DNA from 4 places in the Bradyrhizobium sp. HKCCYLRH3073 genome. Region 1 is predicted to be linked to each of the others. Evidence: predicted binding sites of a transcription regulator. Region 1 holds the regulator's gene; each other region holds the start of a gene.
The links. Region 1 encodes PhoB, which activates phosphate uptake and scavenging genes when phosphate is short. Its sites were predicted from a motif close to TGTCATNNANCTGTCAT; they were not measured.
Positions count from the first base shown of each region.

Region 2: ACQR1X_RS08160 (RNA degradosome polyphosphate kinase) is a predicted target of PhoB. The motif match lies at 5,133-5,149, and genes of this name have one in related genera.
Region 3: ACQR1X_RS13540 (alkaline phosphatase D family protein) is a predicted target of PhoB. The motif match lies at 2,910-2,926, and genes of this name have one in related genera.
Region 4: ACQR1X_RS28310 (DUF2794 domain-containing protein) is a predicted target of PhoB. The motif match lies at 3,765-3,781, and genes of this name have one in related genera.

Region 1 covers NZ_JBNPUD010000010.1:48,367-55,637, forward strand. The annotation lists gene ACQR1X_RS22735 (nickel-dependent hydrogenase large subunit) at 1-778, opposite strand, end outside; gene ACQR1X_RS22740 (HupU protein) at 775-1,791, opposite strand; gene ACQR1X_RS22745 (HoxN/HupN/NixA family nickel/cobalt transporter) at 1,815-2,912, opposite strand; gene ACQR1X_RS22750 (trypsin-like serine protease) at 3,080-4,396, opposite strand; gene phoB (phosphate regulon transcriptional regulator PhoB) at 4,544-5,251, opposite strand; gene phoU (phosphate signaling complex protein PhoU) at 5,268-5,984, opposite strand; gene pstB (phosphate ABC transporter ATP-binding protein PstB) at 6,015-6,839, opposite strand; gene pstA (phosphate ABC transporter permease PstA) at 6,836-7,271, opposite strand, start outside.
Region 2 covers NZ_JBNPUD010000003.1:110,467-117,737, reverse strand. The annotation lists gene ACQR1X_RS08195 (LysR family transcriptional regulator) at 1-15, shown strand, start outside; gene ACQR1X_RS08190 (autotransporter outer membrane beta-barrel domain-containing protein) at 20-1,135, opposite strand; gene ACQR1X_RS08185 (cold-shock protein) at 1,538-1,747, shown strand; gene purN (phosphoribosylglycinamide formyltransferase) at 1,892-2,545, opposite strand; gene purM (phosphoribosylformylglycinamidine cyclo-ligase) at 2,559-3,632, opposite strand; gene ACQR1X_RS08170 (CDP-alcohol phosphatidyltransferase family protein) at 3,790-4,344, shown strand; gene ACQR1X_RS08165 (DnaA ATPase domain-containing protein) at 4,403-5,080, shown strand; gene ACQR1X_RS08160 (RNA degradosome polyphosphate kinase) at 5,206-7,271, shown strand, end outside.
Region 3 covers NZ_JBNPUD010000004.1:552,112-559,382, reverse strand. The annotation lists gene ACQR1X_RS13550 (Crp/Fnr family transcriptional regulator) at 1-679, opposite strand, end outside; gene ACQR1X_RS13545 (response regulator) at 848-1,222, shown strand; gene ACQR1X_RS13540 (alkaline phosphatase D family protein) at 1,268-2,839, opposite strand; gene ACQR1X_RS13535 (TAXI family TRAP transporter solute-binding subunit) at 2,979-4,325, opposite strand; gene ACQR1X_RS13530 (4a-hydroxytetrahydrobiopterin dehydratase) at 4,675-4,977, shown strand; gene ACQR1X_RS13525 (YkvA family protein) at 5,083-5,496, shown strand; gene ACQR1X_RS13520 (TAXI family TRAP transporter solute-binding subunit) at 5,617-6,792, opposite strand; gene ACQR1X_RS13515 (hypothetical protein) at 6,941-7,271, opposite strand, start outside.
Region 4 covers NZ_JBNPUD010000016.1:93,742-101,012, reverse strand. The annotation lists gene acnA (aconitate hydratase AcnA) at 1-2,403, shown strand, start outside; gene ACQR1X_RS28315 (DUF1223 domain-containing protein) at 2,592-3,374, shown strand; gene ACQR1X_RS28310 (DUF2794 domain-containing protein) at 3,793-4,158, shown strand; gene ACQR1X_RS28305 (GNAT family N-acetyltransferase) at 4,200-4,727, opposite strand; gene ACQR1X_RS28300 (Bax inhibitor-1/YccA family protein) at 4,884-5,675, opposite strand; gene ACQR1X_RS28295 (ABC transporter permease) at 5,952-7,271, opposite strand, start outside.

The DNA.
Region 1 (7,271 bases):
CAGATTCGTGATAAGCGCCGAAACTCATCAGCAGGCTGGAGCCCGGGCCAAGATGCGCCAGATCGAGCGCGTCGGCGATGCGCAGGAAATGCGCGAAGTCGCCGGCGCGGCCCTCGCGCCAACGGTCGAGCTCGTCCGACGTCGACAAGGCGAGCACATTCTCCAACCTGTCGGCAAACACGGCGCGTTCAAGAAAACCGCGAAACGACGCCGCGATCGCGTTGAGGCGCACGCGCTCGCCGAGCTCGATCGCGCGCGTCGTCCCGCCCGGCTGGAAGGCGAGACTGTGCGGCCATTTGCCGGCGATCAGGCCCATGATCTCGAGCAGCCGCGCGCGCGCCGGCAACGCTTCGCGAGCCGCGCTGCCCTTCGTCGCCGCGAAACGCTCGGCCGCAGCCGAATGCCAAGCGTGCGCGACGTAGGCGTCGCGGGCGAAGTCCGGCATGAAGAAGATGTAGAAATGCGTCAGATGGTCCGCCGCGTTCTCGGCCGCATGGGCGATGTTGGCCGCGAGGATGCCGTTTGGCGCTGCCGCAATGCCCATGGCCTGGCGCAACGCGGCGGCGGCGGCGATCGATTGCGACACCGAGCAGATGCCGCAGATTCGCGGTGCGATCACCAGCGCGTCCAGCGGCGGCCGCCCCTCCAGGATCTGCTCGAAGCCGCGATAGAGCGGCGCCGTCACTTCCGCCCTGGTGACGCGGCCGCTCTCGATATCGAGCCTGACCTCGAGGTCGCCTTCGACACGATTGAACGGCCCGACCGTGATCCGCGTCATGGACGGCGCTTGTCACTGGGCCGGCCCGGCGGCACCACGACGTGATCCGCCGTCGCATTGACCCGCACGCGGCGCGGCGTGGCCGATTTCGACAGCGCGGCGAGCGCCACGAACCAGGCTTTCGGCATGTCGGTCGGAAGGCCTACGGGAATGCCGGCGAGCTTCGCCGTCTCCAGATAGTTCTGCGTGCTCTCGAAGCCCGGCGAGGTGCAGGCGATGCAGGCGTACCCGCCCTTGGTGCAGGAGCCGCCGCCATTCCAGGAGCGCTGATTGCAATCGCCGACCGCCTGCGTCGCCCGGCAGCCGAGATGCTCCATCAGGCAGCCGCGCTCGGACATCGTCTCAGCGCTCGCCTTGAACTCGTAGAACTCGTTGCGCGAGCAGCCGTGATGAGCCAAGTGATTGGCGATGAAGGTCGGACGTCCCACTGCGTCGAGGCCGTCTGCCGTCAGATCGCCCGAGGTGAGCGCCAGCAGGCTTTCCATCATCCAGCCCGGATGCGGCGCGCAGCCTGCGACGTTGATCACCGGCAGCCCGCGTTTCGAGCGGAATCCCGCGCCGAGCGCGCCGCCGATGTCACTGCCCTCGAACTGCAATCCGACCGCGTCGGTCGGGTTGATGCCGGCAGCAGGAATGCCGCCATAGGCCGCGCAGCTGCCGACGGCGACGACGTAGTCGGCCAGCGGCGCCAGATCGAGCAGCCAGTGATAGATCGAGCGGTTGGTGCCGGCGAGCATGTTGAAGCGGCCGGTCTGACCAGGTCCGCGCGCCACCGAGCCTTCGAGCACCAGCAGATCGAGCCGCTCGCGACCGTCGCGGATCGCCTCCAGCAGCTCCACGACCTCGTCTCCGGTCTGCTCGCTGACGGAGGGATGCCAGATGAGGTCAATGCCGGACTGGCGCAGCTCATCGAACCAGCCGGACGCACCGCTTTCCAGGATCGACATCGTGCAGCCGCCGCAGCTCGCGCCCTGCAGCCACAGCATCCTGGTCATTTCGTCCGAGCCGGCCATCATTCGTACCCGCGCGCTCGATCCTATTTCGCCCTCGGGTTTAGCGCCCCGGCGCGAACGCTGGCAAGCTCCTCACCCGGCGCATCCTCGGAACCGCCCGGACGGCGGCCAAGCAGCATGGCACCCGCCCAGATCAGGCCGAACAGTCCGATGGCGACGATCCCGAGGTTGGCGAGATCATCGCCCAGCGCAGTGACGACCTCGGTCCATCCGCCGGTGAAGCCAAGCCGGGGCGTCAGCAGCGCGACGGCCTCGACGCCGCCGATCACCAGCGCGATCGCGACAGAGGCGCCGGTGATGACCAGATTGTAGCGCCGCTTGCGCGCGGGATCCGTGAACGCCCAGCGATAGGCGCCGGCCATCAGCATGCTGTCGGCGGTGTCGACGGTGGCCATCGCCGCCGCGAACAGCGCCGGGAATACCAGCACATGCGCCAGGCTCGCGCCGCGCGCTGCCTCGGTCGCCGACAGGCTGAGCAGCCCGATTTCGCTGGCGGTGTCGAAGCCCAGGCCGAACAGGAAACCGAGCGGGTACATGTGCCAGGCGCGAGACACGAGGCGGAGCACCGGCCGCAGCAGACGAATGAGCAGGCCCCGCCCGGCGCTACCTGCGGCATCGATGTCGGAATGCGGGTGGGACGGGCGGCGCCAGAGGTTCACGAACAGCACCAGATTCGCGAAGGCGATCAGCAGCAGGAAGCCTGCGGAGACCGAGGTGCCGATGGTGCCGCCGATCGCGCGGATGGCGCTGTCCTCACTCAACAGATCTGAGCCGGCCACCAGGCTCACTACGATGGTGGCGATCACGACGACGCTGGAATGGCCGAGCGCAAAATAGAGGCCGGCGGCGCGCGGCGCGCTGCCGTCCTGCACCAGCTTCCGCACTACGTTGTCGATGGCCGCGATGTGATCCGCATCGACCGCATGGCGCAGTCCGAGCAGCCAGGCCAGCAGCGCGGTGCCGACGATGGCGGGCCGGTCGGCGTAGAGCGCGAACGCCCAGACCCAGGCCAGCGCGTTGGCGGCGACCAGACCGCCGACCAGCGCAACGTTGCGGCCGGGCTGCGACCGCCACCACAGCAGCCGTGGGGCACGAGGATGATCAATTGGAACAATCGTCATACTCGGACCATAGCAAGAGCCAGGCCAGTTCGGTAAGGCCCCGCGGCAGGCGAAAGCTGCAGGAAAAATCGGCTGCAGTTCGCGGTTCGCCCGCTCGCTTGGCAACCCGCTATCCAGTCACGCACAGATCATGACCAGCGGCGGGACCTCTCTCGTCCCCTCCTCCTTCAGCCCGACGAGGCACTCTGCGCCGCGATCTCGCGCCGCACGACCGCTTCGAACTGGCTCGCGGGAGCAGCGAACATCAGCCGGGTCTCCTCGTGGAACGCCGAGAAGATGCCGACCACGACCGGCTGCCCGCCGACTTCGGCCATGATGGGGGAGCCTGAATAGCCGAAATTGGCGAGGCAATGCACCGTCAGCAGCCGGGCATCGCTGGTCATGCCGGCGCTGCAATTGCGCTGGCCGGTCGGCGAATAGCGGCGCTCCTGGCCGTAGCCGATCTCGGAGATGGTTCCGGCTGATGTCGCAGCCTGCAGTTCCTCCCGCGTCAGCGCCTTGACCGCGACCGGCTTCGAGGGCAGCGCATCCTTCAGCACGATCAGCGCCCAATCGGCGGGCGAGCGGTCGAGCGACCATCTGTCGTGCCGGGTCGGGACGAAGTCCGGCGCCACGATCAGCTTGTCGGCGACCGACGATGCCGCCGGCGTGCCCCTGTTCATGCCGGCCAGGAAGCGGACATTGCCGGGGCTGACCTGCGCGACGCCGTTGAACACGCAATGCGCCGCGGTGAGCACGACGCGCGGCGCGACCAGCGTGCCGGTGCACCAGCCGCCGGTCGAGTATTGCGCGACGGTGACGACGCCGATCGACGACGCCGGCCACGAGGTGGGATCGACGACCTCGCCGATGTGGCGGTCGAGCCCGAGCAGTTGCTCCGGACGCGGAGCGGCGACGCCCGCCTCCGCCGATTCCGGCTTCGGCCGCCAGGCCGCAATGGCGCTCTGGGCCTGGACGCGCTGCGGCTCGGTCAGCTTGACCCGCTGCACGTCGCGGCCGGCCGATCGCACGCCGCTGCGACCCGCCATCACCAGCCAGGCGTAGCCCTGCACGACGTCCTGCTTCACGCCGCGACCGTCCAGCAGCATCAGGCCCAGCATGTATTGCGACTGGGCGAAGCCCTGCGCTGCCGCGCGGCTGAACCAGCGGCCGGCTTCGCCATAATTGCTCGCGACACCTTCGCCGTTGACATAGGCGATGCCGAGATAATGCTGGGCGACGGCGAGGCCCTGATCGGCGGCCTTGCGATACCACGCCAGCGCCTCGGCGGGGTTGCGCGGTTGGCCCCAGCCGAAGGCCTCCATGAAGCCGACGTCGAACTGCGCCCGCGCATCGCCCTTGGCGGCCAGCGGCAGCAGGCGGCGCATCGCCGCGGCGTGCTGTCCGTTTCCCGCCGCGGCGACCGCGTCTTCGAGCTCGGCGGCCGCGGCGCCCGCCGCGCTGCCGAGCAGCACGGCTAGAGATATGATGATGGTCTTGATCAAGGGCGTCCGCTGGGACCGAAACATCGTGACGGGCCACGAAGCAGACACGATCAAGACGGCGGCGGCGTGGCGGAAAGCGGACCGCGATCTCCTCAATCGGGCCCCCTCGCGCCTCACACCTGCTTCATCCTCACGCCCGATCGCCCCTTACACCTGCTCGCTCTTGGCGAAGCGATCATCGAGCGCATAGCCGGCGCCGCGCACGGTGCGGATCGGGTCCTGCTCGCGGCCCGGATTGAGCAGCTTGCGCAGGCGGCCGATATGGACGTCGACCGTGCGCTCGTCGATATAGATGTCGCGGCCCCAGACGCTATCGAGCAGCTGCTCGCGGCTGAACACGCGGCCGGGATGCTCCAGGAAAAACTCGAGCAGGCGGTATTCGGTCGGGCCGAGATCGATCGGCCGTCCCGAGCGCGCCACGCGGCGCTTCTCGCGGTCGAGCTCGATGTCGCCATAGGACAGCACGGTCGCCAGCCGCTCCGGGCTCGCCCGCCGCAGCAGGCCCTTCACGCGCGCCAGCAGCTCCGGCACCGAGAACGGCTTGACGATGTAGTCGTCGGCGCCGGTCGCGAGGCCGCGCACGCGCTCGCTCTCCTCGCCGCGCGCGGTGAGCATGATGATCGGCAATTGCCGGGTCTCGGACCGCGCCCGCAGGCGGCGGCACAGCTCGATGCCGGACAGGCCCGGCAGCATCCAGTCGAGCACGACGAGATCGGGAACGCGCTCCTTCAGCCGTGTGTCGGCCTCGTCTCCGCGCGCCACCGTCTCGACCTCGTAGCCTTCGGCCTCGAGGTTGTAGCGCAGGAGCGTCGTCAGCGCCTCCTCGTCCTCCACCACCAGAATTCGGGCGCCCATGTCAGAACCGTCTCTCTCAGTTGCCGGGGATCGTCGATGCGAAGCTCGTCATGTCGCCCTTCGGGCGCTTGTCCATGATCTGCTGGCCTTCGATCATATAGAAGACGGTCTCCGCGATGTTGGTCGCGTGATCGCCGATGCGCTCGATGTTCTTGGCGCAGAACATCAGATGGATGCAGAACGAGATGTTGCGCGGATCCTCCATCATGTAGGTCAGGAGTTCGCGGAACAGCGAGGTGCAGATGGCGTCGACCTCCTCGTCGCCCTTCCACACCGTCATCGCCGCCGGCAGGTCGTGCGCGGCATAGGCGTCCAGCACCGTCTTGACCTGCGACTGCACCAGGTCGGTCATGTGCTCGAGCCCGCGGATCAGCTTGAGGGGATGGAAGTCGCTCTCCAGCGCCGCGACGCGCTTGCCGATGTTCTTGGCGAGATCGCCGATGCGCTCCAGATCGGTCGCCACGCGCATCGCGCCGACGATCTCACGCAGATCGACCGCCATCGGCTGTCGCCGGGCGATGGTGAGCACGGCGCGCTCCTCGATGATGCGCTGCAGCTTGTCGACCTCGGCGTCGGTGGCGACCACCTTCTGGCCGAGCGCGATGTCGCGCCGCACCAGCGCATCGACGGAATCGACGATCAGCCGCTCCGCAAGGCCGCCCATCTCGGACACCAGCCGGGTGAGATCCTGCAGATCGCTGTCGAACGCCTTGGCGGTATGTTCACTGGCCATGATGATCTCCTGAAGTCAATGTCGTCGGCGTCAGCCGAACCGGCCGGTGATGTAATCCTGGGTCCGCCGATCGCTCGGCGAGGTGAAGATCTTGCTGGTGTCGTCGAACTCGATGAGCTCGCCGAGATACATGAAGGCGGTCTTGTCGGAGACGCGGGCCGCCTGCTGCATGTTATGCGTCACGATGGCGATCGTATAGTTTTCGGCGAGCTCCTGGATCAGTTCCTCGACCTTGGCGGTCGAGATCGGATCGAGCGCCGAGCACGGCTCGTCGAACAGGATCACCTCCGGCCGGACCGCCACGGTGCGCGCAATGCACAGCCGCTGCTGCTGGCCGCCTGACAGCGACAGGCCCGAAGCGTTGAGCTTGTCCTTGACCTCGTTCCACAACGCGCCGCCGCGCAATGCCTTCTCGACCCGGTCGTCCATCTCCGACTTGGAGATCTTCTCATACAGCCGGATGCCGAAGGCGATGTTCTCGTAGATCGTCATCGGGAACGGCGTCGGCTTCTGGAACACCATGCCGACCCGGGCCCGCAGCAGGTTGAGGTCGAGCTTGGGATCGAGGATGTTGGTGTTGTCCAGCATGAGCTGGCCAACGGCGCGCTGGCCCGGGTAGAGATCGTACATCCGGTTGAAGATGCGCAGCAGGGTCGACTTGCCGCAGCCGGACGGGCCGATGAACGCGGTGACGCGGTTGGTCCCCAGCGACAGGTTGATGTTCTTCAGCGCGTGGTGATCGCCGTAATAGAAGTTCAGGTTGCGCGCGGTCACCTTGGCGGGGGCTTCCGGCAAAACCTTGCCGTTCAGCGCGGCGGGATTGGGCTGGCTGACGGATACGGACAGGTCGGTCATTTTGCGTTCCTCTCGGCGCCGAGAATGCGTGCACTGACATTCAGGGCGAGCACGGCCAGAGTGATCAGAAGGGCTCCGCTCCAGGCCAGCTGCTTCCAATAGGCATAGGGGCTCTGGACGAAGTTGTTGATGGTGACGGGCAGGTTGGCCATCGTCTTGGAGAGGTTGAGGCTCCAGAACTGGTTCGACAGCGCGGTGAACAGCAAGGGCGCGGTCTCGCCGGCGACGCGGGCGGTGGCCAGCAGCACGCCGGTGATCAGGCCCGAGCGCGCCGCGCGATAGGCGATGCGCCGGATCACCAGCGATCGCGGCAGGCCGAGCGCCGAGGCCGCCTCACGCAGCGGGTTGGGCACCAGCAGCAGCATGTCCTCGGTGGTGCGCAGCACCACGGGGATGACAATGACAGCCAGCGCCAGCGAGCCTGCGAGCGCC
Region 2 (7,271 bases), on a different contig from region 1:
CCGAAACCCGTATGACGGGCTACCATTTGAGCTCGACGCCGAGCGTGCCCTGATGCGATTGCAGCACCGAGCGAAGCTTTGCATCGTAGTTGAGATAGAGGCGTGCCGTTCGGTTCAGGGATAGCGACAGTGCCGCGCCGGCGTCGGCGCCGTAGCGGCCCTCGCCAAGGCCCTGCAGCGTGATGCTTTGCGGACCGAGGCTGACGGTCAGCGCGCCGAGATTCTGACTGAAATTGTCGAACAGCTTGCCATAGGCCGAGACGTCGAGGATCTTGCCGTCGACGATGAAGTAGCGGCCGAACTCGGCGCCGACGAGAACGCGGGCGCGCTCCAGCGAGGTGCCGCTGACCGACAGCGGGTCGAGCCCGCCCGCTTCCTGGAATGCCGCCGTCGTGGCGCGCGTGTATTCGAAGGCGAGCTTCGGAACGATCCGGCTCTCCCCGATGCTCCAGTAGTAGTCGAGCTCGCTCAGCACGCCCGTGATGTGGGCGCCGTAGACCGACGTCGCCGCACCGAGGCTGGTGTCGCGCCGCGCACTGATCCCGCCGACGCCATGGACGACCGCGATCGCCCAGGTCCAGGGTCCCTGGTCGACCGAGGCGTTGAAGCCAAACTGCGTGAGATCGAGCGTCGCCGCTTGCAGCGCCAGCGGCACATCGACCCAGGTCCGGCTCTGGTCGACGGATAGTCCGACATTCACGCCCGGCACGAGGCGCATGCCGATACCGGCGACGCCGCCCCCAGTCGTCCTCTTGTCGCCGACGAAGTCGCGTTGCGCATCGCTACGGACGGTGACGCCATACATCTCGCCCCAGGTCCGGAACCGAGGCTGTTCCGAAGCCTCCGGCGCGCCGCCGCCCCCGGGATTGCTCCGCTGCAGCCGGGTGACGCCCTGCGTGGCCTGAGTCCCGAGCCGTTCGAGGAAGCTCGAGCCGAGATCGAGCACGGCTCGGCCGGCCGAACGTTCGGAACTGATCGCGCCTGGCGCAGGGCTGGGCAGTGGGCTCGGCGTTGGTGTCGGCGTCGGGCTGGCGGCGATGCTCGGCAGGCTGGCCTGCGCGACGCACGGCGAAGACGCGGCGGCCGTGCCGAGCGCGACGATGAGCAGCATCGCGCCCGACGCACCACTACGCATTCGCCGATCCGGCCTGGCTTGAGATGCCCCGCGCATCGATGCCCCGTTTCACCGCCGCTCAAATTCGCTTCAATATTGCCGCGATGATTTGCCCGCAGTTCCCGATCGCGGTCAATGAGGATTGCCCGTGCCGCGGCTTCCCTGCAGGGATTTGTGGTTCCAGCACCACAAGCCTCGCAATTGCAGCAACAGCCGGCGACGCGACGTCGCGACGCGTTCTCATCAGTCCGCCAACCTTGATATCGGCGGAAAATCGTGTTGCAATCTCCCGTACAATCGGATTGGCCGTTCGACTGTGCGTTTCGCGACTTTGGAAATTGAGCAGATCCCGGGAAGCCCGTTTGTGGCGTGGCACGCGTGAGCGTGGCCGCGTCTTTTTTTCGTCTAGACGAGGAGACAGCGATGCCGACCTACAAGGGCAGCGTGAAGTGGTTCAACCCGACCAAGGGATATGGCTTCATCAAACCGACTGGCGGAGACAAGGACGTGTTCGTCCACATCTCAGCCGTGGAGCGTGCTGGACTGACCACGCTCAACGAGAACCAGACGATCGAATATGATCTGGTGGAGAGCCGCGGCAAGACGTCGGCAGAGAACCTGAAGCTCTCGTGAGCATCGTCCCTGCGGAGAGCGCCACAGCGCGGGTTCGTAAACCAACTCACGAGCTCCGCGTCAGGTTCGCTCGCCGCCGATGATCAGACTTCGTCAGCCTTGATGTGCCCCCGGCCCCGCCGGGGATTTTTTTGTCCGCGACAGCTAGCGGACGACCGGCCAGATCAGCGTATGATCGCCTTGCTCCACGGACGACGTCCGGCAGAGATCGCCTTCGAGCCGCACCAAGCCCTTGGCCAACAGCTTCAGCGCTTCCGGATAGATCCGATGCTCGACGCCGAGAATGCGCGTCGACAGCGTGTCCGGCGTGTCGTCGTCCCTGACCACGACCGCGCCCTGCATCACGATCGGACCTGCATCCGTCTCCGGGATGACGAAATGCACGGTGGCGCCTGACAGCTTGACGCCGGCGCGCAGCGCCTGGCCATGCGGATCGAGGCCGGGGAATGATGGCAGCAGCGACGGGTGAATGTTCAGCATCCTGCCGTACCAGCGCTGCACGAACTCCGCCGTGAACAGGCGCATGAAACCGGCCAGGCAGATGATCTCGATGCCGCGTGCATCGAGCGCCTGCTGCAGTCTGGCCTCGAACCCTGCGCGGTCCTTGCCGAACGGCTTGCTCTCGATGATTTCGATCGCGACGCCGCTCTCCTGCGCTTTCTGCAGCCCGGCCGCATCGGCCCGGTTGGAGATCACGACGGCGATCTCGGCCGGAAATTCCGGCTGCGCCGCCGCGTGGATCAGCGCGGCCATGTTCGACCCACGGCCCGAGATCAGGATGGCGACGCGGCGCTTCATCGGCACACTCGTCTCACAGAGCCAGATCGAGGGCGCCGGTGTAGATCACCCGCTCGTCGCCTGTCGCAGCAACGACCTCGCCGAGCCGCGCGACGTGCTCGCCATTCGCGGTGAACACCTCGATGACGGCATCGACGGCCTCGGCCTTGACGATCGCGATCATGCCGATCCCGCAATTGAAGGTGCGCAAGAGCTCGCGCTCGGCAATGCCGCCCTGCTCCGCCAGCCATTTGAAGACCGGCAGCACCGGCAGGCCCGTCAGGTCGATCGAGACGCCGAGATGCTTCGGCAGCACGCGTGGAATGTTGTCGGTGAAGCCGCCGCCCGTGATGTGTGCGAGCCCCTTCACCGCACCGGTCTCGCGGATGGCGCGAAGGCATGATTTCACATAGAGGCGGGTCGGCGTCAGCAGCGCCGCGCCGAGAGTCAGGACCGGCGCGAACGGCGCCGGCGCATCGAAGCCGAGGCCGGACTGGGCGACGATCTTGCGCACCAGCGAATAGCCGTTGGAGTGGACGCCGGAGGATGCGAGCCCCAGCACCACGTCACCGGCCGCGATGTCGGGAGACGGCAGCAGCGTGCCACGCTCCGCCGCGCCGACCGCGAAACCGGCAAGATCGTAGTCGCCGTCCTTGTAGAGGCCCGGCATTTCCGCGGTCTCACCGCCGATCAGCGCGCAGCCGGATTCCCGGCAGCCTTCGGCGATACCGGCCACGATCGACGCCGTCGCCTCCGGGTCGAGCTTGCCGCACGCAAAGTAGTCGAGGAAAAACAGCGGCTCGGCGCCCTGCACGACGAGATCGTTGACCGACATGGCGACCAGGTCGATGCCGATGCCGCCATGCAGCCCGGTCTCGATCGCGATCTTCACCTTGGTGCCGACGCCGTCGGTCGCCGCGACCAGCACCGGATCCTTGAATCCAGCGGCCTTGAGGTCGAACAGGCCGCCAAAGCCGCCGATCTCGGCATCCGCGCCGGCGCGGGCGGTTGCGCGCACCATGGGCTTGATCAGATCGACCAGACGATTTCCGGCATCGATATCGACGCCCGAATCTGCATAAGTGAGCCCGTTCTTGCGCTCGGTCATGGTAAAAACCCCTAATCTGGCCGCTGGTTACGTCGGAATCCGGCCGCGCGCAATGGCTCGCAAGGGGCTCGTCCCCACACTATCTAGGAACCGTACCGGTTCGCCCTGTTTCGGAATCGGGTTGTCTTTTGATCGAGTCGTCGTCGGGACCCGCTGCGTGACCATTCCCCACAGTATCCCCAATCTGATCACGCTGGGTCGAATCCTGCTGGTTCCGATCGTCGTCTGGGCCATTGCGGCCGGCCAGATGGAGATCGCGTTTCTGGTCTTCGTGGTCGCGGGGGTGAGCGACGCCGTGGACGGCTTCCTGGCCAAGCGCTTCAACCTGCGGTCCGAGCTGGGAGCGCTGCTCGATCCTCTCGCCGACAAGGCGCTGCTGGTCTCGATCTTCGTCACGCTTGGCATCTGGGGCGCGATCCCGCGCTGGATCGTCATCCTGGTGGTCTCGCGCGACATCATGATCGTCTCGGCGGTGATCGTGTCCTGGCTGTTCGACAGGCCGGTCGCGATGAAGCCATTGATGGTCTCCAAGCTGAACACGGTCGCCCAGGTGGGATTCGCGGCGCTTGTGCTGGCCTCGCTCAGCTTCGGCTTCGAGCCCAGGCCCTACGATGTGGTGCTGATGGTGCTGGTCACCGTCTTTACCCTCGTGTCGGTCGGGCTGTATCTCGTCGACTGGGTGCGCCACATGAGCACCATCGAGGTCCGGTGATCCTCCGCGGAGGGCCCGTCCTGACCTCACGCACCACACGATACGGAGCAATTCGATCTTGGCCGGCCATATCCCCCCTCGTCAGCTGGCCTTCGCGCTGCCGCATGCGGAGAGCCTGACGCGGGACAATTTCTTCGAAGGTCCAGGCAACGCGGCCGGGCTCGCTCTGGTCGACGCTTGGCCGGAATGGCCGGCGCGGACCATGTTCCTGGTCGGCCCCGACGGCTCCGGCAAGAGCCACCTCGCCGCGATCTGGGCCGAGCAGGCAGGCGCCCGATCGCTGTCCGCGCATGCCCTTGAGGCAGGCGTGGTCCCCGGGGCGCTCGCCACCGGCGCGCTGGTGCTGGAGGATCTGACCGCAACCGGTCTCGACGAGCGGGCGCTGTTTCACCTGCTGAACCTGGCCCGCCAGGACGAGGCCTTCGTGCTGATCACGGCGCGCGAGGCCCCGGCGGCCCTGCCGATCGCCCTGGCCGATCTGAGGTCGCGGCTGCGTGCCGTCCCGGTGGTCACGCTGCTGCCGCCCGACGACCAGCTGTTCCGGGCCCTGATCGTCAAGCTGGCCGCCGACCGGCAAATGGCGATCGACGAAACCGTGGTCAGCTATCTCGCCAGCCACATCGAGCGGTCCTATGCGGCGGCACGCCAGACCATCGCGCTGCTGGACAACGAGTCGCTGCGGCTCGGACGCCCCGTCACCCGGGCGCTGGCGGCGGAGCTGCTCCGCCCGGCGTGACCGACGGCCATCTTGACGGCGGTTGATGACGGAACCTCAATGGTGCCGGCAACGTCATCCCCTGGTCACCCAGATTGGGCTACGGTCGACCATTCGCGACTGGACGGATATGGATCGAATTCCCTATGGATACCGAGCAAGTTACTGAAATTTCAGAGAAAGCACCGGTCTCGGCGCCGTCCATCGAGATTGCCTCGAGCCCCGAGCGATTCATCAATCGGGAGCTGTCCTGGCTTCACTTCAACCGCCGCGTTCTGGAGGAATCGGTCAATCCGCGCCATCCCGCCCTGGAGCGGGTGCGCTTCCTGTCGATTTCCGCCAACAACCTTGATGAATTCTTCATGGTGCGCGTCGCCGGCATCCGCGCCCAGGTCCGCGAGGGCATCGCCGAGCGCAGCCCCGACGGGCTGACGCCGACCGAGCAGCTGAAGCTGATCAACGAGACGGTGTCGCAGCTCGCCATCGACCAGCAGGCGATCTGGCGCGACCTGCGCAAGTTTCTCGGCGAGCTCGGCATCGTGCTGGTCGACGGTCAGGACGTCACCAGGAGCGAGCGCGCCTGGATCGAGGACCATTTCCTCGCCAACATCTTCCCGCTGCTGACGCCACTCGCGATCGATCCGGCGCATCCATTCCCGTTCATCCCGAGCCTCGGCTTCACCGTGGCGCTGCAGCTGATCCGCTCCGCCGACGGGCGTCCGATGAACGCCCTCATTCGCATGCCCGGCAAGATCGATCGCTTCATCCGCTTCCCCGGCTCCAAGGATGGCGTGATCCGCCTGATCACCCTCGAGCAGGCGACCGGACTGTTCATCGGCCGGCTGTTTCCGGGCTACACCGTGAAGGGCCAGGGCGCCTTCCGGATCATCCGCGACAGCGAGATCGAGATCGAGGAAGAGGCCGAAGACCTGGTGCGGCTGTTCGAGACGGCGCTGAAGCGGCGGCGCCGCGGCTCGGTGATCCGGCTCGAGATCGAGGCCAACATGCCGGAGGAGCTGCGCCGCTTCGTGCAGAATGCGCTGTCCACGACGGATGACGAGGTGTTCGTCGTCGACGGCGTGCTGGCGATGAACGAGCTGTCGCAACTGACGCGGGTCGACCGGCCCGACCTCGAATTCGCGCCCTACGTGCCGCGCCATCCCGAGCGTGTCCGCGACCATGGCGGCGACATCTTCGCCGCCATCCGGCAGAAGGACCTGATCGTCCATCACCCTTACGAGTCGTTCGACGTCGTCGTGCAGTTCCTGCAGCAGGCGGCGCGCGATCCCGACGTCGTTGCGATCAAGCAGACGCTGTACCGGACCTCCAACAATTCGCCGATCGTGCGCACGCTGGTGGAGGCCGCCGAGGCCGGCAAGTCGGTGACGGCCCTGGTCGAGCTCAAGGCGCGTTTCGACGAGGAGGCCAACATCCGCTGGGCCCGCGACCTGGAGCGCGCGGGCGTACAGGTGGTGTACGGCTTCCTGGAGCTGAAGACGCATGCCAAGCTGTCGATGGTCGTGCGCCGCGAGGGCGGCAGCCTCACCACCTATGTCCACACCGGCACCGGCAACTATCATCCGGTGACGGCGCGCATCTACACCGACCTGTCCTACTTCACGTCGGACCCGGTGATCGGCCGCGACGTCACGCGGGTGTTCAACTACATCACCGGCTATGCCGAGCCGATCGACATCGAGAAGATGGCGGTGTCGCCGCTCACGCTTCGCAAGCGCATCATCGAGCACATCCACGGCGAGACCAGCTTCGCCCGCCAGGGCAAGCCGGCCGTGATCTGGATGAAGATGAACTCGCTGGTCGATCCCGACATCATCGACGCGCTGTACGAGGCCTCGCAGGCCGGCGTGTCGATCGAGCTGATCGTGCGCGGCATCTGCTGCCTGCGTCCCGGCCTCCCCGGACTGTCGGAGAACATTCGCGTCAAATCGGTGATCGGCCGCTTCCTCGAGCATGGCCGCATCTACTGCTTTGGTATGGGTCAGGGCCTGCCGAGCGCCAAGGCCGCCGTCTACATCTCCTCGGCCGACATGATGCCGCGCAATCTCGACCGCCGCGTCGAGGTGCTGTGCCCGCTTCAGAACCCCACCGTGCATCAGCAGGTCCTGGAACAGATCATGGTCGCGAACCTGAAGGATACCGAGCAGAGCTGGCAATTGTTGCCGGATGGGTCGTCAACGCGTATGAAGGCCGC
Region 3 (7,271 bases), on a different contig from region 1:
AGGAACGGCGCTTCAGCGCGTCGAAGTCCCGCACCATGAAGGCGCCGCGGCGGGTTTCGAGAATGCCCTCGGCCCTGAAGGTCTGGACAACCCGGCTGACGTAGCTGCGGCCGACGCCCAGCAGGGTGGCCAGCTGCTCATGCGTCAGCGGCACGATCGGCTCGCCATCGGTGCGGTCCATCGCGGCCACGATCCACTTCGCCGTGCGCTGCTCGATCGAATGGATCGCGTTGCAGGCGGTCGACTGGAACATCTGCGCCAGCATGCAATCGGCGTAGCGCGCGAACACGTTGCGCAGCGTCTTGGATTGCAGCTTGGCGGCCGCCAGGCGGGACAACGGCAGCCGGGCGAACGGGCCGCCGAACTTGACGACGATCCGCGTATAGGCGGGCAGGAAGCCCTCGCTGACGATCCCGCCGACGGCGCCCTCGCGGCCGACCAGGATGGTCTCGACGTCGCGACCGTCCTCATTGGGAACGAGATAGGACGTCAGCGCCGGCCCGCAGGGAAAATGCACGATCTGCACGTCGTCGCCCGGACTGTAGAGCAGCTCGTTCGGCGTTGCCGTGTCCTCGACCAGATTCGGCGAGATCAGCGCGTAGTCGGCCGGACTGAGCCGCCGCAGCAGGTTGTTGTAGGGCCGTTCCCGGCTCAGCGTGGTCACACCCTGGCTCAGCATCGTCATCCCCCGTGCGCAACGCATGTGCGTGATCCGTGCTCCTTGTGTTCACAAGTGCACCGACAGAGGAACTCTGATATGCTGCCTTGGTTCCAGGAACCCGCCAGCGCGCTCGAGAGGAGGCGCCGGCCGCGGGGTCCGTCCCTCCTCCTGGAACCCGCAGATCCCATGACCAGCTCGCAATCAGGCGTGCCCGAGTTCTATCAGCATGTGCTGGTCGTCGAAGACGACCCCATCATTGCGCTCGGATTGGAAGACACGATCACCGACCTCGGCGTTCCCGACATCAGGATCGCAGCCGACGTCGCCACCGCGCTCGCCATGATCGCCGAGCGTGTCCCGCAATTCGCACTCCTCGATGTCGGCCTGGTCCGCGAGAAGAGCTTTGCGATTGCCGAGCGGCTGGCGGCGCTCGGCATTCCCTTCGCATTCTCGACCGGTTATGGCGCCGACCGCGTGCCGGCCGCATTCGCCGACCGGCCGCGGCTGCCGAAGCCGTGCCCGACCGAGGCGCTGGAGGCCGTGCTGCGGCGACGCGATTAGTTGCCGTCGCAGCACGCGATCGTGTTGCCGCCGAGCAACAAGACCTCAGCCGAGCTTCGGATCGAGCGTGGTCGACCACAGCGCGACGTCGGCGCGATCCCGCAGGGTCACGGTCATCTGGCCCGTTGCGCCTTCGATCTTGACGTGGCCGAAGAACTGCATCCCGGCCGATGGCGGCAGGTTCTGCTTGTCGAGGCCGGGCGCCTTGATGAAGCGCACCTCGGGGCCGAAGGTGTTGTCGAGCTCGTTCGGACCGAACGTGCCGGCATGCAACGGACCGGAGACGAACTCCCAGAACGGCTCGAAGTCCTGGAACTGCGCCTTGTTCGGATCGTAATAATGCGCGGCCGCGTAGTGCACGTCCGCCGTCAGCCACACCGTGTTCTGGATCGGCGCCGTCTTGATGAAGCGCAGGATCTCGGCAATCTCGAGCTCGCGGCCGCGCGCCGGGCCGTCACCCTGGGCGATGGCTTCCGAGCCCTTCTTGTTGGCCGCGTCGTCATAGACGATGATGCTGAGCGGCATGTCGGAGGCGATCACCTTCCAGGTCGCGCGCGAATTGAGCAGCGCCTGCTTCAGCCAGCGCATCTGCTCCGGCCCGATGAAGTAGGACGCCGGGCCATATTTGTCCTCGAGATTGGGACCGTTGGCGCCGCGGTAGCTGCGCTCGTCGAGCACGAACACGTCGAGATGCGGACCGTAGTTGATGGTGCGATAGACGCGGCCCGGCTCGATGATGCTCTCGCGCATCGGATACATCTCGTGGAAGGCGCGCGCCGCGCGGGCCGCGAGCAGCTGGATGTTGCGCTCCTTGTAGCTCGCCGGCAGCTCCTTGGAAGCCGACCAGTTGTTGGTGACCTCATGATCGTCCCACTGCACGAAGATCGGCACCTCGGCATTGAAGGCGCGAACGTTCTCGTCGAGGAAATTGTATTTGTGGGCGGCTCGGAATTCGTCGAGCGTCTCGGCGACCTTGGCCTTCTCTTCCACGGTGAGGTTCTTCCACACCTTGTTGTCCGGCAGCTTTACCTCGGACTTGATCGGGCCGTCGGCATAGATGGTGTCGCCGGAATGCAGGAAGAAATCCGGGCGGTGCTTCTTCATCGTCGCAAAGGTGAACATGCCGCCATCATCGGGATTGATGCCCCAGCCCTGCCCCGCCACATCCCCGCCCCAGACGAACGAGACGTCGCGCTTGTTGCCGGGCGCGGTGCGGAAGCGGCCGGCCACGGCCTCGCTTTCGACCGCGGTATGCGACAGGTCGCGGAACTTGACGCGGTAGAAGATGTCCTGGCCGCTCGGCAGGCCTTCGATCAGCATCTTGGCCGTGAAGTCGCTCTCCGGAAGCGCGGCGATCGGTGGCAGCGCCCGCGCGTCCTTGAACGATTCGGTGGTCGCCACCTCGACCAGCATCTGCGACGGCCGATCGGCACGCGCCCAGACCACGCCGCCATCCATGCCGACGTCGCCGGACTGCACGCCATGCGTGATCTGCGGCCGGTCGGCGGCGCGGCTCAGATAGGGCATCGCCAGCGTCGTGACGCCGGCTGCGGCGGCCGTCGACAGGAAGCGGCGGCGGGACAGGGCTGTGTGCGGTCGAGGAATGCGAAGCGTCATGCGGATCTCCTGGTCGGATCGCGCGCGGGAGCAGGCGCGAGTCACGGCCCGGCAGACCTAGGAAAGATTGATGACGCTGGAATTACAATCGCGCCCCGGCCGCCGCGTGACACGGCCGCAGCGCAAGCGTGGTCCGACCTCAGGTGCCGGCGGCACGCAACTGCGCGCCGGTTCGCTGCAGATTGGCGGGCATGCTCATCAGGATGAGCTTGCGATCGGCCACCGCGTTGTGGAACTGCTCGAGCGCGATGTTGAACGCGGTCAACGCAGCGTGCTCGATCGCACCGTCCTCGAAGAAGGTCAGCGTGTTGCGCAGGATCTCGTCGGCCTCGCTCTGCAATTGGTCGAGCTCCTCGGTCGAATCGCTCCTGCGCGCGATGGTGATCATCTCCAGCAGACGATCGCGCAGCGAGGTGTTGATGGTGCGTTCGTCGCGCTTGAGATAGCCGGCGAACCACGCACCGGCCGAACCCATCGCCGAAAGCGCCATCAGGCTCCACCAGATGTAGTCGCTGTAGCGGTCGAGGAAGGTCTTCTCCTCGCCGTCGACGAACGCCGCCGCGCCGGGATGAGCGGGGATCGCCGCGTCCTTGTCGGTGTCCGGCGTCTCGATCTTGGCGGCAAGCGGAAATTCCGACAGCAATTGCTGGCGCACCGAGAACAGCTGATGCGTGAACGTCGAGACCGTCGAGTCGGTGAGGCCCTTGCGTGCCACGATGTGGTGATTGAAGCTGATCGTCTTCACTTCATCTTCGGGGCGATCGGGCGCCCCGCCGAACGCGCCGGCCGGAATCTCGGTGGCCTCGTATTCGGGATGGTTCTGTGCGATGGCTGCGGCGGAATCGATGGCCAGGAACGTCGGAGGCCCGCTTTCCTTGGTGGCGGCGGCGATCGCATCCGCCGTGATCTTGCTGTTGATGGGACCGGCCGCCAGATAGACATCGGCCCTCTGGCTTCGGACCGCTTCGGCGGCCTCGGTGATCGGGAATTGGACGATCTCGACCTTGCTGGGGTCGACGCCATATTGGCGCAGGATGACCTTCAGCAGGTTCGCGTTCGCCGGCGTCCGGCCGATGATGCCGACTTTGTGGCCCGCGAGCTGCGAGATCTTCGTGATCTTGGCGCCACCTTTGCGGCTCTTGCCCTTGCCGGACGAGGGCACCCAGAGGATGACGACGTTCTTGCGCAGCGTCGCCACCGCCTGTGCGTTCTTTGGGACCTCGAGGTCACCCCGCACGATCGCAAGATCCACCTTGGCGGCGGCCAGCGCCTGCGCGCTCTCGGCGGCGCCCTCGGTCGGAACCGGCCGCAGCCTGACGGAGGCGTGCGACTGGGAAAAGGCCTGGGTCAGGGCCTGGACGACCTTCAGGTCGTCGCTGTTGGGCGGACCGACCGCGATCTTGAGCACCACGGGACGCATCGCAAAATAGTAGGCACCCGTCAAAGCGCCGACGACCGCAAGGATCCCGGCGATGACGATGAACACGGCAGGGCGCATCCGTGAGCGCTGCGCTGGCGTGGTCTGAGCATCTACCAGATTCTGTCCTCCGGTGGTCCTGGGCCCGGGCGATGCCACAGGCGGCTTCGTCTGGCCACGTCGTCCTTCGATAGAGCTGAACTGTAGCAAATTTCTTGTCCGCCCGGGGTGACATCTGCGTCATGGTTACCATCGCACCAGCCACCGGGGGATCGGGACAGGTCCGAGCCCCTCCGGCAACGGCCTGTGACAAGGCTCTGATCGGGCGGACCCCAGCGCGATCCGGCTGGAGGTAGACCCCGCAATCGCCCGGATGTTGCCACGTGTCCGGTCGATTGCACCACGAGAGGAGATCGAGATGCCGCAACGATTGTCGGCGGAGGCACGCGCCACTGCCTTGCGGGAGCTTCCCGGCTGGTCCGAGGCGGTGGGCCGTGAGGCCATCGCCCGCACGTTCACATTCACAGACTTCAACGAAGCCTTCGGCTTCATGACCCGCGTCGCCCTGGTCGCCGAAAAGGCTGACCATCATCCCGAGTGGCGCAACGTCTACCGCACCGTCGAGGTGGTCCTCACGACCCATGACGCCGGCGGCGTGACCCTGCGCGACATCGAGCTCGCCAAGGCGATGAACGCGATCGCCGCGACGATGCGCGGCTGAGGCCTTGGCGACGACGGCACGCGCCTTGCGGCCGGCGTCGCCATCACCACATCCGAGGGCGAGGACCGCGCCCCCGGCGCCGTCTGGAACCGGAGATCGGACATCATGTCGGATGCGACCGACTACAGCGTTGGCTTCGAGCCCGCGGAGCGGCTGGCCCGGGATCGCGAGACCCTTCGCCGTCGTTTCTGGATCAAGTTCAAGAAGGTTGTCGCGCGGTTGCCATTCGCCGAGGAGCTGCTTGCGGCGTATTACTGCGCCTTCGACAAGGAGACACCCCGGCACGTACAGGTCGCCCTGCTCGGCGCCATCGCCTACTTCGTCGTGCCGTTCGACTTCATGCCTGACGTGCTGCCCATCCTCGGCTTCACCGACGACGCGGCGGTGCTCGCCACCGCCATCCGCATGGTCGCCTCGAACATCACGCCCGACCATCATGCCGCCGCCCGCGCCGTACTCGCGCGGCTGGCGGCAGACAAGAACGCTGACGTCGCGAAGGACGGCGAGACGATCGGCTGACGACGGCTCCGGCCGGGCAAGCCGGGCGCCCGCAGTCAGCGCCTCGGAAGGGCGCAAAAGCAAAAAGCCCCGCATCCGCGGGGCTTTTCTCTTGATGGGACGTCGTCGAACGCTCCGAGCTCAGCGCTGGCCGCGCGCCTGGGCGCGGGCGCTGCCGGTCTTCTCGGCCTCCCAGGCCTGGTACTGCTTGAACAGCGCCTCGCGGTCGGCCTGGCTGGGCATCGCCCTGCCGGCGCTGCTCTGCTTCAGGAAGTCGTCGAAGCGGTCGCGTTGCGCGCCTTCCATGGCATGGCTCTCCAGCCATTTGCTGGCGGACGGCAGCCGCTGCCAGCCGGCGAGCGGGGCCGACAGCGAAACCTCCTTCCACTTCGGATGGAACGGCGGATTCTGGAATGCCGGGAATTTGGTGAAGAAGGCGTCGACGAAGGTTGCGAGCTTGCGATAGCGGTCGGTGTTCGGCGCCCAATTGTAGGCGGCGAGCACGGCCGGCACCGCGATCGTGTCGACCTTCTCGCCCTCGGCGATCAGGTTCGGGTAGTCCTTCGCCGTCAGGGTCGCGGGCAGATAGTCGGTCTGCAGCGGTCGATCGTAATCGACGTTGACGAGATGGAAGCGGCCGTCGTTCACGAAGGTCGAGACCGACTTGTAGGGCTTGCCGCCGACCACGATGACGGCATCGAGCTCGCCGCGCTTCAGCTTCTCCATCGCGATGCGCTGCTCGATGTAGGCGAAGTTGGCGCGCAGGCCAAGCCGCTCGAACACCGTCAGCGCCGTGACGAAGGTGCCGCCATTCGGCAGGTCGACGCTGACGCGGCGGCCCTCGAGGTCACGCAGGTTGCGCACCGCGCGCGGCGCGATCACCTGCATCTCTTCATTGTAGAGCTTGGTGACGTAGGTGAACTGCCGCTTGATGTCCTTGGCGAAACCCTTGCGCTCGAGATAGTCGAGCGTATCGGCGCGGACGATGCCGAGATCGACGCCCTGCAGGAACAGGATGTCGGCCACGCTCTGCACCGAGCCGCGGCCGACGATCGGCAGGACGCGCAGATTGTTGCCGTCGTCGAGCAGCGAGGCCAGGTCGGCGCCGAACTGCACATAGGTGCCGCCGATCGTGCCGGTGATGAGCGTCACCGTGTTGGCGTTCAGCGCCTGCTTGGTCTGCACCGAGCCGAACTGGAAGATCGCCTTGAGGCTGTCGCTCACCTTGGCCGGGTCGAACTCGCCTTCCTCGGCGTGGGCAGCAAAACCGCACGCTATCATCATTGCGGCTAGGGCCGCTCCAACAAGACGTCGCATCTGTCCCCCTTGATGTAAGGCTGGCACATGGTTGCGAGCCGGACGCGGGCAGCGCCAAGTCTCGGCTGGCGTCGCCCCTGAACGGACCCGAAAATCATGCGTGAAACAAAAAAATGAAACGGGGCGGCATCGCTGCCGTCACGAGCGTTCAGTTCTGCAGCTGATCGAGCCTGCGCTGCGCCTCTGACGAGCCGAGTTGGGCGGCGCGGCGGTACCAGTTGCGAGCCGCAGCCGGATCGGCATTGATATTGCGGATGTCCTTCGTTCCCAGCACGTGGGGATCGTAGGTCTGCGCCAGCATCAGCGCCGCGGCCGGTTCTTGCGCCTCGGCGGCGCGCTCCAGCAGCAGTCGCGCCGGCGGGATGTCACCCGCGGCCAGCAGACTCTTGGCGCGTTTCATGATGCCAGCGAGTTCGTCGGGATCGAGCCGGCGGACCTGCGCGGGCGGCGGAGCGGCGGTCACGGCGCCGAGGCCGGGT
Region 4 (7,271 bases), on a different contig from region 1:
GCGATGCAGGCGCTCGGCGGCGATGCCGAGAAGATCAACCCGCTGGTGCCGGTCGATCTCGTCATCGACCACTCGGTGATCGTGAACTACTTCGGTGACAACAAGGCGTTCGGCAAGAACGTCGCCGAGGAGTACAAGCAGAACCAGGAGCGTTACGAATTCCTGAAGTGGGGCCAGAAGGCGTTCTCGAACTTCTCCGTCGTGCCGCCCGGCACCGGCATCTGCCACCAGGTCAATCTCGAGTATCTGGCGCAGACGGTCTGGACCAAGAAGGAGAAGATGACGATCGGCCGCACCAAGGGCACCTTCGAGGTCGCCTATCCGGATTCGCTGGTCGGCACCGATTCGCACACCACCATGGTCAACGGTCTGGCCGTGCTCGGCTGGGGCGTCGGCGGCATCGAGGCCGAGGCCTGCATGCTCGGTCAGCCGCTGTCGATGCTGCTGCCCGACGTCGTCGGCTTCAAGCTGACCGGCGCGCTGAAGGAAGGCGTCACCGCGACCGACCTCGTGCTGACCGTCACCCAGATGCTGCGCAAGCTCGGCGTGGTCGGCAAGTTCGTCGAGTTCTTCGGCCCCGGCCTCGACCATCTCTCGGTCGCCGACAAGTCGACCATCGCCAACATGGCTCCAGAATACGGCGCGACCTGCGGCTTCTTCCCGGTCGACACCGCGACGATCGATTATCTCAAGACCTCCGGCCGCAAGGCGCCGCGCGTCGCGCTGGTCGAGGCCTATGCCAAGGCGCAGGGCCTGTTCCGCACCGCCAAGTCGCCCGACCCGGTGTTCACGGAGACGCTGACGCTCGATCTCGCCGACGTCGTGCCGTCGATGGCCGGTCCGAAGCGTCCCGAGGGCCGCATCGCGCTGCCTGCCGTGGCCGAAGGTTTCGCCACCGCGCTGGCCGGCGAGTACAAGAAGCCCGATGCGGCCGAGCAGCGCTTCCCGGTCGAGGGCAAGGACTTCGATATCGGCCATGGCGACGTCGTCATCGCCGCCATCACCTCCTGCACCAACACCTCGAACCCGAGCGTGCTGATCGGCGCCGGCCTCTTGGCCCGCAACGCCGCCGCCAAGGGCCTCAAGGCCAAGCCGTGGGTGAAGACCTCGCTCGCCCCGGGCAGCCAGGTGGTTGCCGAATACCTTGCTAATTCGGGCCTGCAGAAGGACCTCGACAAGGTCGGCTTCAATCTGGTCGGCTTCGGCTGCACCACCTGCATCGGCAATTCCGGCCCGCTGCCGGAGGAGATCTCGAAGTCGATCAACGACAATGGCGTCGTCGCGGCGGCCGTGCTGTCGGGCAACCGCAACTTCGAAGGCCGCGTCTCGCCGGACGTGCAGGCCAACTACCTGGCCTCGCCGCCGCTGGTCGTCGCCTATGCGCTGGCCGGCACCGTGACCAAGGACCTTGCGGTCGAGCCGATCGGCATCGGCAAGGACAAGAAGCCGGTCTACCTGAAGGACATCTGGCCGACGACCAAGGAGGTCAACGACTTCGTCAAGAAGTTCGTCAAGGCGTCGATCTTCAAGAAGCGCTACGCCGACGTGTTCAAGGGCGACACCAACTGGCGCAAGATCAAGACCGTCGAGAGCGAAACCTATCGCTGGAACATGTCGTCGACCTACGTGCAGAACCCGCCGTATTTTGAAGGCATGAAGAAGGAGCCGGAGCCGATCAAGGACATCGTCGAGGCCCGCGTGCTGGCGCTGTTCGGCGACAAGATCACGACCGATCACATCTCGCCGGCCGGTTCGATCAAGCTGACCTCGCCCGCCGGCAAGTTCCTCAGCGAGCACCAGGTTCGCCCGGCCGACTTCAACCAGTACGGCACCCGCCGCGGCAATCACGAGATCATGATGCGCGGCACCTTCGCCAACATCCGCATCAAGAACTTCATGCTCAAGGGCGCCGACGGCAACATCCCAGAGGGCGGTCTGACCAAGCACTGGCCCGACGGCGAGCAGATGTCGATCTACGACGCCGCGATGAAGTATCAGGAAGAGGGTGTGCCGCTGGTGGTGTTCGCCGGCGCCGAATACGGCAACGGCTCATCGCGCGACTGGGCCGCCAAAGGTACCCGGCTGCTCGGCGTCCGCGCCGTGATCTGCCAGAGCTTCGAGCGCATCCATCGCTCCAACCTGGTCGGTATGGGCGTGCTGCCGCTCACCTTCCAGGAAGGCACGTCCTGGTCCTCGCTCGGCCTCAAGGGCGACGAGAAGGTTACCATCAAGGGCCTGCAGGGCGACCTGAAGCCGCGCCAAACCCTGACCGCCGAGATCGTCTCGGCCGACGGTGCGGCGCAGCAGGTGCCGCTGCTCTGCCGGATCGATACGCTCGACGAGCTCGACTACTACCGCAACGGCGGCATCCTGCACTACGTGCTGCGCAAGCTCGCCGCTTAACCAAAGCGCGATGCGACAGTTTGGCTCACTCTGAAGTGAGTAGCGGGTGATGAAGGAGGCGGCCTATGACAAAGGCCGCCTCCTTTGCATTTTCGGTTTGTTAACTACGAGGACGGCATCGCGGATGCAGTGATGCGCAGGGCGCAGCGGACGGTGGTCCAGACGGGACAGTGGCGATGAGTGGACAGATGTCGTGGTGGTCGCGCGCAGCGCTGAGTGTCTGTGCGGTCATCGCTTTCGTCCGGCCAGCCGCGTCCGATCCCCGTGCGGTGATCGAACTCTTCACCTCTCAAGGCTGTTCGTCCTGCCCGCCGGCTGACAAGATCCTCGGCGAGCTCGCCAGAGATCCTTCGGTCATCGCGTTGTCGCTGCCGATCGACTACTGGGACTATCTCGGCTGGAAGGACACGCTGGCCGACTCCCGCTTCACGGCCCGGCAGCGGGCCTATTCTCGTGCGCGCGGGGACCGCGAGGTCTATACGCCGCAGGCGGTGATCAACGGCTCTGTGCATGTGATCGGCAGCGACCGCGAGGCGATCGAAGGCGCGATCGAGGAAACCGTCCAGGGCGGCGCGGTGATGTCGGTGCCGGTGAGGCTGTCGGTCGACGGCCAGGAGCTCTCCGTCTCGGTCGCCGCGGCCAGCGAGCATGCGCCGCGCCGGCACGGCGAGGTCTGGGTCTGCTCGATCTCGCGGGTGGTCCCGATCTCGGTCGGGCGCGGCGAGAACAGCGGCCGCGACCTGACCTATTACAACGTCGTTCGCGGTCTCCAGAAGCTGGGTGACTGGACCGGGTCGCCGGTCAGCTGGAGCGTGCCGCTGGAGAAGATCGCCCGCGAGGGCGTCGATGGCACCGTCGTCTATGTGCAGGACGGCAGTCGCGACCGCCCTGGGCCGATGCTCGGCGCCGCCTTTTCCGAGTTGCCGTTGGGCGGACGGGCTTCAGCAACGGCGCGTGGTCCCGAGCGCTGATCTTCCGTCGTTCCGATCTTCGTTTTCGCTGACCTGCGTGAGGCGCGTCACGTCCGTGCGACGGCGCGCCGCGACATCTTCCGGCAGCTCACGCCAGAAAAGCAAAAGGACCAACTTGCGTTGGCCCTTTGCCTTACTTGTGAATAGACCCGATCCTGACGACCCCGGGGGGCTGGGGGCTGAGGAATCCGGAACCGAAAGGACCGGGCCAACGCACACGAATCTTATGCCGAAGGTCGGGGGCGGTCGGTGGGCGGAAAGACGGCGCGATTATGATTCCGCTAACGATCCCGTGACGCTTGCGTGTTCGCGGAACTGATGACCTCGCAGGCTCGGTCGAACTTCAACAACGAAAACGGCCCCTTGCGGCTTCTGCCGGATGGCGCGATCATGTCACACAGATGACAGGAGGACGCCAATGAACCTCACGCCGGAGGACGCCGACCCCAGCGAGAACCGCGCGGCGGCGCGCAGTGCGGCCGCAGCGCCGAACCGGGTGACGTTCGACCGCCTGGAGCTGAACCGCATCCTGAACCTCTACGGTCGCATGGTCGCCGACGGTGAGTGGCGCGACTATTCGATCGACTTCCTGCGTGACCGGGCCGTCTTCTCCGTGTTTCGCCGGGCGTCCGAGGTGCCGATCTACCGCATCGAGAAGGATCCGCGTCTCGCACGCAAGCAGGGCATGTACAGCGTGATCTCGGCCACCGGGCTGATCCTGCGCCGCGGCCACGAGCTTGAGCGCGTGTTGCTGGCGATCGCGCCGAAGCCGGCGCTGGTCTGATCCGACCCGCCGGGTGATCACGACATTTCGACCGGCGTCGCTTACGCCGGGACGTCGCTGCTCCCGGCCCCGAGCGGGCGCTGCATCATCACAGTATCGAGCCAGCGGCCGAATTTCAGGCCGACGCTCGGGTGGGTGCCGATCATCTGGAAGCCGCAGGCGGTATGCAGCCCGACCGAGCCGGCATTGGCGGAGTCGCCGATGACGGCGATCATCTGGCGAAAGCCTCCCTCCTCACAGGCGTCGATCAGCTGCCGCATCAGTCGCATCCCGATGCCGCGACGCTGGCTGGCGGGAGCGAGATAGACCGAGTTCTCCACCGTGAAGCGATAGGCAGGGCGGGGCCGGTAGGGCCCGGCATAGGCATAGCCTACCACCTCTCCGTCCAGCAGGGCGGCGAAATAGGGGAAGCCGCCGTCGCGGAGCGCCCGGAAGCGGCGCGTCATCTCCGCCAGATCCGGAGGGTCGAGCTCGAAGGTGGCCGTGCCCTCGCGGACGGCCTGGCCGTAGATGGCGGTGATGGCCGGGAGGTCGGCCTCCTGGGTGGGCCGGATTTCGATGTTCGACATGGGGTGCAAGCATACCCATGCGGACGCGGCGATCAATCCGGCCTCGCGGCATGGCTGCCGCTGCGGCTTTGCGCCGGTCGCAATCGGGGTTTGTGCAAACGAAAAGCCCCGGCGGTGAGGCCGGGGCTTCGAAGGTCGCTCGTTCGAGCGGTTGGATCAGTCGCGCTGTCCGAGCAGCTGCAGCAGCAGCGTGAACAGGTTGATGAAGTTCAGGTACAGCGACAGCGCGCCGGTGATCGCTGCGCGCTCGGCGATGTCGCCGCCCGCGGAGGCGTAGCCGTAGATGTACTCGTTCTTCAGGCGCTGCGTATCCCAGGCGGTCAGGCCGGCGAACACGAACACGCCGATCACCGAGACGATGAACTGCAGCATCGAGCTCGCCAGGAACAGGTTCACCAGGCTCGCCAGCACGATGCCGATCAGGCCCATGAACAGGAACGAGCCCATGCCCGTCATGTCACGCTTGGTCGTGTAGCCGTACAGGCTGAGCGCGCCGAACGTCGCCGCGGTGATGAAGAACACCCGCACGATCGAGGTGTGGGTGTACACCAGAAAGATCGACGACAGCGAGATGCCCATCAAGGCCGAAAACACCCAGAACAGGAGTTGCGCGGTCGACGGCGCGAGGCGGTTGATGCCGGCCGAGATCGCGAACACCATGACCAGAGGGGCAAGGATGAACAGCCACTTCAGCGGGCTCACGAACATCGCGTAGCCGAACTGCGTCAGATAGGCGTTGCCGAACTTGAACACGCCGGCCGCCGGATCGCCGGTCACCGACGCCATGTAGACGCCGAGCGCCGCGAGGCCGGTGATGGCCAGGCCGATGCTCATGTAATTGTAGATGCGCAGCATGTAGGCGCGCAGACCGGCGTCGACGGTCGCGGCATCGGCGCGCCCGGCCACCCGGCCAAAGGGTGAAGCATAGTTGCGGTTGAGGTCCGACATGGTCGAATTCCCGTTGGTTGCCCGGCAGCCCGATCCTGGCAGGACCTTCAGCCGGTTCTCGAAAAACCCTATCTCATACCCGCTGCCATCGATATTAAATTTGCGTCATCGGCAAATTCGCCATCTTTGGCAGGTCTCTGAGCCCATTCCCTAGATGGGAAACTAGCATATCCGCCGCAAGCTTCCACGCGCGGCTGAATGTCGCTCCGAACGCGTCTCAGCCGTATAAATCGCGTTAACCGTGCGGCATGAGCGCGCAAGCGCTCGATCAAGCCGCTAGAGATTCCGAAGAACCGTCGCCGGCTTCTGGTTCAGCGCGAGCAGGGTGCCGGCCAGTCCGAGGCCGACGGTCACGATCAGCGCCGCCAAGACGACCAGCGCGGCGCTGCCCGCCTGCCAGGCGAAGCTCAAGGTCATCAGCCGGGTCACGATCAGCCAAGCGGAGACCGAGCCGGCGATGACGCCGAACGCGGCGGTGGCAAACCCGATCATCAGATATTCGAGCGCGTAGGCGCCGAGCAGCCGCAGCCGCGTCGCGCCCAGGGTCTTCAGGATGACCGCGTCGTAGACCCGGTGGCGGTGGCCGGCGGCCAGCGCGCCGCCGAGCACCAGGATGGCCGAGATCAAGGTCACCGCGCTGGCGCCGCGGATGGCGAGCGCGAGGTTGGAGACCACCGAGCCCACGGTCTCCATCACCTCTCGGACCCGCACGCTGGTCACCATCGGGAAGGCGTCGGCCACCTTGCGGATGACACGGGCATCCTCGGCGGCATCGGAGCGCGCTTCGGTCAGGGTCGCGACATGGGTGTGCGGCGCGCCCTTGAAGGCATTCGGGGAGAACACCAGCACGAAGTTGATGCCGAGCCCCTGCCAGTCGATGGTGCGCATGTTGCCGATCCGCGCCGTGATATCGCGTCCGAGCACGTTGACGACGATGTCGTCACCGAGCTTGAGGCCGAGGCCGTCGGCGATGCGCTTCTCGATCGAGACCAGCGGCGGTCCGCTGTAGGTCTCGCTCCACCACTCGCCCTCGACCACCTTCGAGCCCTTGGGAATCTCGGCGGTATAGGTCAGGCCGCGATCGCTCTGCAGCACCCATTCGGTGTCCGTCGTCGCCTTGAGGTCCTCGGCGCGGACGCCGCGGGCGGCGACGATGCGCCCGCGCAGCATCGGCACGTCTTCGACAGCGGATTGAGGGGCGAGGTCCTTGAGGAAGCCGCGGAAGCGGTCGGCCTCGCCGGAGGGGACGTCGATGAAGAAAAACGACGGCGCCTGCTCCGGCAGTTGCGCCAGGAATTGGCGCCGCAGATTGCCGTCGATCTGGGTGATTGTGACCAGCACCGCGAGACCCAGTCCGAGCGACAGCACCACGGACGGTGTCAGCGCGCCCGGGCGGTAGATGTTGCTGACCGCCAGCCGCAGCATCGGGAAGCGGCTGCGCGGCAGGGCGCGCGCAATTGCCATCACCGCGGCGGCAATGCCGCGCAACAGCACGAACACCAGCGCGGCGGCGACGACGAACACCGCGGCGATGCGCTTGTCGTAGGACAAGCCGATCACGACCGCGATCAGCAGCGCGACGGTGCCCGCGATCAG